3 regions of the Kitasatospora sp. NPDC086801 genome follow, and region 2 is predicted to be linked to each of the others. Evidence: riboswitches for the same ligand, from Rfam matches in the RefSeq annotation. Region 2 holds a riboswitch; each other region holds the start of a gene.
The links. Region 2 has a riboswitch for cyclic di-AMP ahead of ACIPLC_RS14505 (hypothetical protein). Riboswitches for the same ligand answer to the same signal wherever they lie in the genome.
Positions count from the first base shown of each region.

Region 1: linked by a shared signal. The riboswitch ahead of ACIPLC_RS13170 (M23 family metallopeptidase) and the one ahead of ACIPLC_RS14505 (hypothetical protein) in region 2 are both predicted to bind cyclic di-AMP.
Region 3: linked by a shared signal. The riboswitch ahead of ACIPLC_RS08760 (NlpC/P60 family protein) and the one ahead of ACIPLC_RS14505 (hypothetical protein) in region 2 are both predicted to bind cyclic di-AMP.

Region 1 is NZ_JBIVAX010000009.1:18,308-21,572, reverse strand. It holds gene ACIPLC_RS13180 (TetR/AcrR family transcriptional regulator) at 1-404, opposite strand, end outside; gene ACIPLC_RS13175 (alpha/beta fold hydrolase) at 484-1,365, opposite strand; cyclic di-AMP (ydaO/yuaA leader) riboswitch at 1,671-1,829, shown strand; gene ACIPLC_RS13170 (M23 family metallopeptidase) at 1,842-2,675, shown strand; gene ACIPLC_RS13165 (hypothetical protein) at 2,756-3,265, opposite strand, start outside.
Region 2 is NZ_JBIVAX010000010.1:93,461-96,725, forward strand. It holds gene ACIPLC_RS14500 (hypothetical protein) at 1-354, shown strand, start outside; gene ACIPLC_RS14505 (hypothetical protein) at 376-1,725, opposite strand; cyclic di-AMP (ydaO/yuaA leader) riboswitch at 1,728-1,895, opposite strand; gene ACIPLC_RS14510 (MoaF-related domain-containing protein) at 2,431-2,760, shown strand; gene ACIPLC_RS14515 (alpha/beta hydrolase) at 2,894-3,265, opposite strand, start outside.
Region 3 is NZ_JBIVAX010000005.1:58,490-61,754, forward strand. It holds gene ACIPLC_RS08755 (NlpC/P60 family protein) at 74-1,108, shown strand; cyclic di-AMP (ydaO/yuaA leader) riboswitch at 1,443-1,596, shown strand; gene ACIPLC_RS08760 (NlpC/P60 family protein) at 1,607-2,752, shown strand; gene ACIPLC_RS08765 (NlpC/P60 family protein) at 2,980-3,265, shown strand, end outside.

The sequences.
Region 1 (3,265 bases), on a different contig from region 2:
TCGAGGCCGTACTCCCGCAGGACGGCGATGATCACTCCGACGAGTCGACCGGCTGCGCGGGTGAGGTCGTCGTCCGGCTGCGGTGCCTGGGGGAGGGCGTTGTAGCGGTGCGGGTGTTCGGTGGCGTACGCGTGGTAGGCGCGTAGGACGGTGGCGACGGCGTCGTCCCCGCTGCGGCCGACGGCGGCCTCGGCGAGCCGATCGGCGAGTTCCTCGGTGACCCGGACGGCGATGAGCCGCCGCAGTTCGGCGAGGCCGCCGCTGACGTGCTTGTACAGCGACGGGGTGGCGACCCCGGCCCGGGCGGCGACGGCGGCCAGGGTGAGGGCGTCGGCGCCCTGCTCGTCGATGAGGGCGAGGGCGTGGCCGACGACCTGCTCGGGGGTCAGTCCTACTCGGGGCATGGCGCGGGCTCTCCGTCGGTGGAAGGGGCTGGAAAGGGGGGGACGTGGGCGGACCTGGGCGGACCTGGGCGGATGGGGCTCAGGCGAGTTCGGCGAGGAAGGGCAGCAGGGCGTCGGCGGTGGCCTGCGGGTTGTCGGCCATCGGGTAGTGCCCGGATCCTTCGATCATGGCCTTCCGCGCGTTGAGTGCGGCGGCCTGCCGGTCGGCGACGGCTTCCGGCTTGGGGAAGTCGGGGTCCTTGCTGCCCATGATGACGAGCGAGGGGCAGCGGACGGCCGCGGTCCAGCCGACGGGCGCGGAGTCCCCGGTGACGTATCCGCGGGCGGCGGTCTTGCGGCCGGGGGTGCGCATGGCGGCGACGAGTCCGGCCACGTACGTGTCGAAGTCGGCGGGCTTGGTGCCCGGGTAGGCCAGCTTGCGGTGGTAGAGGCCCCAGAAGGCGGGCGAGTGGACGGTCAGGGCGCCCATGACGCGGAGGGCGCCGCGCATGAGGGCGTTGGGCGGGAGGTTCTCGATGAAGGCGTCGATCAGGGCGATGCCGGCGACCCGCTCGGGGGCGTCGCCGGCGAGCTTGACGACCGTCGCGCCGGTGTAGGAGTTGCCGACCAGGACGGCGCGGTCGATGCCGAGGTGGTCGAGCAGGGCGAGGACGTCGGTGGCGATGGCGGCGGGGGAGTAGTCGTCCCAGACGATCGAGGATTCGCCGAAGCCGCGCAGGTCCATGGTGATGACCCGGCGGCCGGCGGCGGCCAGCAGGGGGTGGAGGTGCCGGTAGGCGGCGCGGGTGTCGAGCATCCCGGGGAGCAGGACGACGGGGGTGCCGTCACCCTGCCGGGTGTCGTCGTAGGCGAGGCGGCCGCCGGTGACGTCGAGGTACTGGGTGCTGGTGGCGCTGGTGGCGTTCATGGTGGTCCTCCGGGGGCTGCCGGTGCGGGGCGCTGGCGGGCTGTCGATAGCCATAAAGCTAAGGCTAATAGCCTTAGCCGTCAAGCCCTCGCGCCCTGCGGTGCGGAGGAGGCCGATGGGGAGGCCGATGGGGAGGTCGGCGGGGAGGTTGATGAGGGGTGCCCGGGTGAGGGGTCGTTCGTTGACGTCCGATCACGTTAGGTAGCGTCAATGGTGTTCAAGGGGAACAAACCGCCCATTGTGTCCCAGAGTGCCCCGTCCGTCTCCGGTCGTCCCGGGCGAACGGCTTGGAATCAGGGCCTCCTAGGATTAACGTTTGATAACGCAGCGCGGTCGTCAACGCCGTACCCAGACGGCACCGTGCGCCGTCGCCTAATCCCGCCGGCCGGCCTCCGGGCAGGTCAGGGAGCCGGGGAACCACGTTCCTTGGGGTGAATCGGCGGGGCTCCGGCCCGGCCGTAGGAGACCTTCCTGCTCCGAACCCGTCAGCTAACCCGGTAGGCGCGAAGGAAGGAAAGGAGCGCGCCTCCGTGGCGTCGACGCACACCCCGGCACACCCGGCCGGCCCCGCAGCGGGTACCCAACTCCTCGACCACCCCGGCCCGGACGGCCCCGAGTACGCCGGCCCGGACGCCGAGACCAACCGGCACCGGATGCCGCGTCAGGCCCGTGGGACCTCCCCGCTGCTCGGCGTCACCGCCGTCGCCGCCACCCTGGGTGCCACCGGTTTCGCCTCCGCCACCCCGGCCGCCGCCCCCGCCATCGAGGCCCCGGACGAGACCCCGGTCGCCCTCTCCGCCGACCCCGGCCTCGCGCTCGCCGCCCGCATCCAGCAGCAGGCCGACAGCCAGCGCACCGCCGCCGAGGAGGACGCCCGCGTCCAGGCCGCGAAGGAGGCGGAGGCCAAGGCCGCCGCCAAGGAGGCCGAGGCCAAGCGGGCCGCCGAGGAGGCCGAGCGGGCCAAGGCCGCCGCCCTCACCCTGCCGGTGCGCGACTACCACCTCACCGCCCACTACGGTCAGAGCGCCCGCTACTGGGCACACCTGCACACCGGCCTGGACTTCGCCGCCGACACCGGCACCCCCGTCTACGCGGTCGGCCAGGGCACCATCACCTCGGCCGGCTGGTCCGGCTCGTACGGCTACCGGATCGTCGAGACCCTGCCCGACGGCACCGAGATCTGGTACTGCCACCTCTCCTCGATCATCAAGGGCTCCGGCAAGGTCGGCTCCGGCCAGCAGATCGGCAAGGTCGGCGCCACCGGCAACGTCACCGGCGCGCACCTGCACGTGGAGGTCCGCCCCGGCGGCGGTGCCCCCGTCGACCCGGAGACCTGGTTCCAGCAGCGCGGCCTCAACCCCTGACGCACCCGCGAAGACCCCTGACGCACCCGCGAAGCCCCGGCCGCCGGAACCAGAACCACCGCGGCCGGGGCTTCGCCGCGTCACTCCTGAGTCGGTCCCTTCGGTCCCGTCGGTGCTGTCAGGTTCTCCGGCTCCGCCAGCCCCGCCACGTACGCGTCGATCTCCTCCTGACCCGGCTCCGGTGCGAGGTCCGGGAACTCCTCCACCAGCAGCCGCGGCAGCCCGGGCACCGTCCACTCCCCGTACAGGTCGAGCGCGGCCTCCACCGCCGCCTCCTCGAACTCGCCGAAGTCTCCGGCCAGTTCGTCCGGCATCGGCCGGCCCAGCGCGGTCAGCTCGGCCAGGTTGCGGTAGCTGCGCCGCATCAGGCCCTGCTCCAGCAGCCGGCGCGCGCCGTCCGTGGCCATGCCGACCGAGAGCACCCGGGTCGGGCCCCAGCCCTGCTCGTCCACCTCGTCCAGCCAGCCGGTCTGCGCCAGCGCGGCGAACGCGGCCAGCCGCTCCTCCTGCGCCAGCTCCCGGAAGCCGGTCAGCCACTCCCGCACCGCCGCCGGATCCGCGACGTCCACCCCGTACGCGTGCAGCAGCAG
Region 2 (3,265 bases):
CCGGGCGGCACCACCACCGTCCACGCCTTCATCGCCAACCGCGGCCCCGACACCACCACCACACCGTTCACCGTGCTGGTGACGCTGCCGCCCGGGGTCTCCCCGGAGGGCCCGTACTTCCCGGCGGAGTGCGAGGTGCGGCACAACGGCCGCCAGGTGCGCTGCGCCTTCCCGCCCGGACTGCCCCCGCTGCGCAGCGCGACCGCGCTGGTGCCGGTGCGCCTGGCCCCGGACCTGCGGATCGGCACGCTCACCGGAGGCTCGGTCGCGGTGCGCGACGTGGACGACCCGGACGAGGGGAACAACCGGCAGCCGTTCGCCACCACGGTGGTCGAGACGGCTGCCGGTTTCTGACCCGGAAGGCCCGAAGAGGCTCTACCGGTACACGCGGACGTAGTCGGCGGCGAAGGTGATCGGGGCGGTGCCCTGCGGCGCCGGGTGGTACTTCCCCGCGCCGACCGACAGGTTGAGGATCAGGTACGCCGACCAGTTGGCGCCGACGCCCTTGCCGTCCGAGAACACCTTGACGCCGTTGACGTACCAGTCCACCGAGGTGGCGCCGTAGTAGGTGCCGATGGTCACCCACTGGTCCTTCGCGATGGCGCTCGCGTCGGTGTAGTACTTGGGGTCGCCGGGGTTGACGTGGTTGGTCAGCTCCAGCAGGTTCGGGTTGTCGGGGTGGTACTCGAAGGAGTCGACCTCCCCGTTGCCGTTCTTCCAGGTCCAGAAGGCGGGCCAGGCCCCGGAGCCGGACGGCAGCTTGACCCGGGTCTCGGCGTAGTCGCCGGTCTTGACCTGGAAACCCTCGCTGGAGCCCTCGGTGGTCAGGAAGCCGGTGTTCCAGGCCTGCTTGCCGTTCTCCAGCGTGGTGGTGCCGGGCGCGGCGGTGAAGGTGGCGACCCCGTTCGCGACGCTGACGTTGTTCTTGTTCAGCAGGTCGAGCTTGTTGTCGTCCGGGTTGTGGTTGCCGTACTTGTACGCGGTGCTCTTGTCGCCGACCCAGCGCGAGCCCCAGCTGATCGGGCTGTTGAACTCGTCGGACCAGGTCAGCGACTTGCCGGCGACCGGGGAGGCGGGGGTGCTCGGCGACGGGCTGGCCGTGGCGCTCGGGCTGCTCGTCGGGGTCGGCTTCGGGGCGGGAGTGGCGGTCGCCGTCGGGGTGGGAGTGGCGGTGGGGGTCGGCTTCGGTGCCGGAGTCGTGGTGGGGGTCGCGGTCGGCGTCGGCGTCGGGGCCGGGGTCGGGGTCGGGGTCGGGGTCGGGGTGTTGGAGACCACCAGTTGCTGCGAGGGCAGGTTGTGCCAAGCCCCGCCGAGGTCCTGCCAGAAGCCGAACTGGGTGTACGTCCCGGCCGGCAGAGCACGCGCGCCGCTGGTGAAGGACAGGCCGCTCGGGCAGATCTGCACGTTGGAGGCGTTGCCGGGGAAGTCGAGGTTCGCACCGGCCGCGTTGCGGACGCCCACGCCGACGGTCTTCGCGGTGAAGCAGGCCGAGGAGTGGAGGGTCAGCGAGGCGGTGGTGGCCTTGTTGGCGACCATGGTCGCCGGGGCGAGCCGGTCCTGGGTGACGGTCGGCGCGGTGGCGGCCTGGGCGCCGGAGACGGCCGGCAGGCCGAACAGTCCGGCGCCGGTGATCGCGAGTGCTCCGGTGGCGGCGAGGGCGGCGTTGCGGCCCCGGTGGGAGGGACGGGCGTGGCGCGGCGCGCGGCGCCGGGCAGGCTGATGCATGGAAGTGTCCTCTGCGACGCCTGCGAGGTGAGCTGTCGGATTCGGGCTGAGGTAAGCCCGGCCGCTTGTGGGAGCGGCTTCACCCCTAGCCACGGCCCGCACGCGGGAGCGTACGGGCCGGGCGCTGACCTTGGTTCCCCCGCTCCCGTCCGCTGTGGTGCTCGGTTGCCGGCCGGCGGGTGGACAGGACTCGGCGTCCCGGCGGCGGGGGTCCGCGAGGGCGGACGACGGTTGCAGGCTAGGCAGACCGTCCGTGAACGGACAACCTGGTCGGGCCGGTTGTCGCACAGCTCACAGTGGTGTCGATCAACGACGCTGCGTGGTGGATCAGTTGGGACGGATCGGCGGCCTCGAAGGGATCAAGGGCGCCGAGGGGCGGGGGGCGCCGAGAGGCCGGGAACGCCGAGGGTGCCGAGGGGCCGAGGGCGCCGAGGGCGAGCAGGAGGGCGGACAACGCGGTGGGGGTGCGTCTGACGGCGGTGGGGGTGCGTCTCATGGGGGTGGACGGTAGGACCGGCCGTCGGCGGGCGCCCAGGTGCCGGTCGCACACCCCACAGGCCTGCGCGGTGGCGGCCGGTGCCGTGGCGCACCGCCCACGGATGCGCCCACCCGGCTCACCGAGTCGGATAAATTGGAGCTCCGACATCTTCCGCAGTGCACAAGACCGCCGTGCACGGCTCCACAGGAACGAGGTACCGCCCCACCATGACCGCGCCCCTGCCCGCCTTCGCCGGCCGCACCTACCTCTTCCGGGCCGACAACGGCGCGGCCTTCCGCAACACGTACTCGGCCGACGGCAGGCGGCTGCGCTGGGAGGGCCTCGGCGAGTCGGCGGGCCAGTGGGAGGACGTGCGGCTGCACGTCGCCGAGGTGGCGCCGGAGATCTACTTCATCAGCTGGACGGAGGAGAGCGGGATCACCGTCAGCCACGTGATGGACCTCGGCCGGCTGACGGTGCGCGCCTTCTGGACGTACGAGGGCGAGGGCGGCCGGGTCGGAGAGCTCCACACCGGGACGCTGGAGCGGGTGGCCTGAGCCTCGCCGCTCCCGCGCCCCGGGCGCTGTCCGCCGGCCTGCCCGGGCCGCTTGCCCGGGCCGCTTGCTCAGGCCGCCCGCTCGGGCCGCTTACTCGGGCGGCCTCAGCGGGCGGTCCGCCCAAGCGACCTGCTCAGGCGGCCTGGTTCGGGACCTTGAGGTGCTGGGACAGCCACTCCAGCGAGGACGGCAGCAGCGCGCTCCAGGTCTCGAAGTTGTGACCGCCGTTCTCCAGCATGCTGTAGGAGACCTTCATCGGGGACTGCGCCGCGTCGACGAAGGCCTCGGTGTCGTGCCGGTAGTCGCCGTCGCCCTTCTTGGTGCCGGCCAGCAGCACGGACACCTTGGGCTGCGGCAGGTTCTTCAACCGCCACATCAGGTTGGCCTCGTCGCGGCGCTGCTTGCTGCCGCCGAACAGGTCACCCGTGGTCGGGTCGTCGGCGGCGTCGTAGTAGGCGGAGAGCGCGACGGCGGTCGGGAAGACGTCCGGGTGGCGCATGGCCAA
Region 3 (3,265 bases), on a different contig from region 2:
GGGTGTGGCGTCAAACCTATTTTCCGGATTCTCACCTGATCGGGTGAGGCCGATGGAAGAAGGAGCAATTCCCTTGGCCTCCCATCGCCGTCCCAAGCAGCCGAGCCGCGCCCGGGTCTCCGTGCTCACCGCTGCCGCGGCGACCGCGGTCGCCCTCTCCGCGCAGGTCGCCGCGCACGCCGCGCCCCAGCCGAACAAGGCCGACGTCAAGGCGCAGATCGACCAGCTCCAGCAGGAGCAGGAGCAGGCGGCGGAGAAGTACAACGGCGCCAAGGAGCGGGCCGACCAGCTCCGCAAGCAGTCCGACCAGTTGCAGGACCAGGTGGCCCGCAGCCAGGACGAGATGACCCAGCTCCAGACCGGTCTGGCCGGGGTGGCGGGCGAGCAGTACCGCACCGGCGGCATCGACCCGTCCGTCCAGCTGATGCTCTCCTCCGACCCGTCCGGCTACCTGGAGAAGGCCTCCAGCGTCCAGCAGGCCAGCACCAGCGAGTCCGAGGCGCTCAAGGGCCTGCTGGACCAGCAGCGCCGGCTGGACCAGGAGAAGTCCGAGGCCGCCGCCGTCCTGGCCTCGCTCGACTCCACCACCAAGGACCTGAACCAGGCCAAGACGGACGTCAACCAGAAGCTCAAGGCCGCGCAGGACCTGCTGAACTCGCTCAGCGCCTCCGACCGCGCCGCGCTGCGCGCCCAGCAGCAGCAGGACGACCGCGCCTCGCGCGGCAGCGAGCGCACGGACCTCGGCAGCCTCCCGCAGGCCGGCGGCTACGCGGGCGTGGCCGTCGCCAAGGCGATGAGCAAGCAGGGTTCGCCGTACGTGTGGGGCGCCACCGGCTCGACCACCTTCGACTGCTCGGGCCTGATGGTCTGGGCGTACGGCCAGGCCGGCGTCTCGCTGCCGCGCACCTCGCAGGAGCAGGGCAACGTCGGCACCGCCGTCACGCTGGACCAGGCCCAGCCGGGCGACCTGGTCATCTACGGCTCCGACCGGCACCACGTCGGGATGTACATCGGCAACGGCATGGTGGTGCACGCGCCGCACACCGGCGACGTGGTGAAGGTGATGAAGGCGGACGCGATGAAGATCAACACGATCCGCCGGGTCTGACGGTCCGACACGCCCGAAGGGCCCCGCCGGGCCTGTGATCCGCGCCACCCTCCGACCGGGGGGTGGCGTTCGGTTTTCGCCCGCTCGACGAGCCCCGGTGAAGACTGATCAGCTTTGCGTGCGACGGTGATCACTATGTGTCATATTCACAAAAGAACTTTGGTCTTCTTCCGTCTTTTTTCTGACAAGGATTTGAACGGATCACGGTTCAGTTACTAGGGTCATGCACCGAACCACCGCACTGTCGATCGCCCAGCCAGGGTGGCGGCGGTGGTTTCCGTCGAGTTCGTGACGCAGCGGGGCTGGCCGAGTGCCTGCCCGACGGGGAGCCCAGCAATCGGGGGCGCTGTCGAACGGAGCCGGGGAACCACGTTCCTCCGGGGTGAATCGGCGCCAGGTCGGCCGGTGGAACGGCCGTGAGGCGTCGTAGGGCATGCTTCCGGCCCGAACCCGTCAGCTCACCCGGTAGGCGGTCGCAGGAAGAAGGAGTCCGCCTTCGTGGCGTCCCATCGTCGTCCCAAGCCCGCGAGTCGCACCCGGGTCTCGATCATGACCGGTTTCGCCGCCGCAGCCGTCGCGCTGTCCGCGCAGTCCGGCGCCCACGCCGACCCGCAGCCGACCAAGGACCAGGTCAAGGAGCAGGTCGACCAGCTCAACGAGCAGGCCGAGGTCGCGACCGAGAAGCTCAACGCCGCCCAGGAGAAGCAGCAGCAGCTGCAGAAGCAGGTCACCGACCTGCAGGACCAGGTGGCGCGGCAGCAGGGACAGGTGACCGACCTGCAGGGCGGCCTGGCCGAGATCGCTGGCGAGCAGTACCGCAACGGCGGCATATCCCAGACCGTCCAGCTGATGTTCTCCGCCAGCCCGGACACCTTCCTGAGCCAGGCCGACACGCTGAACCAGGCCGGTGGCACCCAGAAGGGCCAGCTCAAGCAGCTCCAGGACGAGCAGCGCAAGCTCGACCAGGTGCGCAACGAGGCCCAGGGCAAGCTCTCCGAGATGGAGACCACCACCCAGCAGCTGAAGAGCGCCAAGGACGAGGTCCAGGGCAAGCTCAAGGCCGCGCAGGACCTCTTCAACACCCTGTCCGAGCAGGAGCGCCAGGCGATTCGCGCGGCCGAGGAGAAGGCCGCCGCCGAGGCCAAGACGAAGGCCGACGCCGCCGCGAAGGCCGCCCAGCAGCAGGCGGCGGCCCAGCAGGCCGCCGACCGCTCCTCCCGCGACAGCAGCCGCACCGACCTGAGCGCGTCGCAGGCCCCCGCCGCGCCGGTCACCAAGCCGAGCGCCGGCAGCTCGCGCGGCGCCGCGGCGCTGTCCATCGCGGCCTCCAAGATCGGCAGCCCGTACGTCTACGGCGCCTCCGGCCCCGGCTCCTTCGACTGCTCGGGCCTGATGGTCTGGGCGTTCAACCAGGTCGACGTGTCGCTGCCGCGCACCTCGCAGGAGCAGGCCCACGCCGGTACCCGGATCGGCTCCGACCTCTCCCAGGCGCAGCCCGGCGACCTGCTGATCTTCTACGGGGACGCCCACCACGTCGGCATCTACGCGGGCAACGGCCAGGTGCTGCACGCGCCCAAGCCGGGCGCGTCGGTCCGCTACGAGGCGGTCAGCAACATGCCGCTGGCCTCCATCGTGCGGGTCTGATCCCCGCTCAGGCCCTCCCAGGCCCGGCCTTCCCTCACGGAAGGCCGGGCCTGCGGCTTTTCCGGCGTCCCGGACGGATGTCCGATTGCGGGCCAAATATTCGGGTTGGTAGGGGTTTGGACTCGGTTGCCCGGACTCGCTAACGTCTGCCACCGGACTCCGCTTCCAGGGCCGCCCGCGTTGGTGCGGCGGCGGGGCCCCGCCGCCGGATTGGAGCCGCTGCCGCCATGCCCGTGCACCGCCGTTCCCAACTGTTCGCCCGTGCGCTGGTGCTGACCGCGGCCGCCACCACCGCCCTGGGCGTGACGACGGGCGGCAGCGCCCAGGCCGCCCCCGGCCCGCCGGACACGCCCGCCCGCAAGGACGTCAAGGCGCAGGTGGAGCAGCTCTACGGCGAGGCCGAGCAGGCGTCCGAGAAGTACAACGCCGCCCAGGAGGCGCAGCAGCGGCTCCAGGGCGAGACGACCATCCTCCAGGGCGACATCGCCGTCGCCCAGGACCAGCTCAACCAGC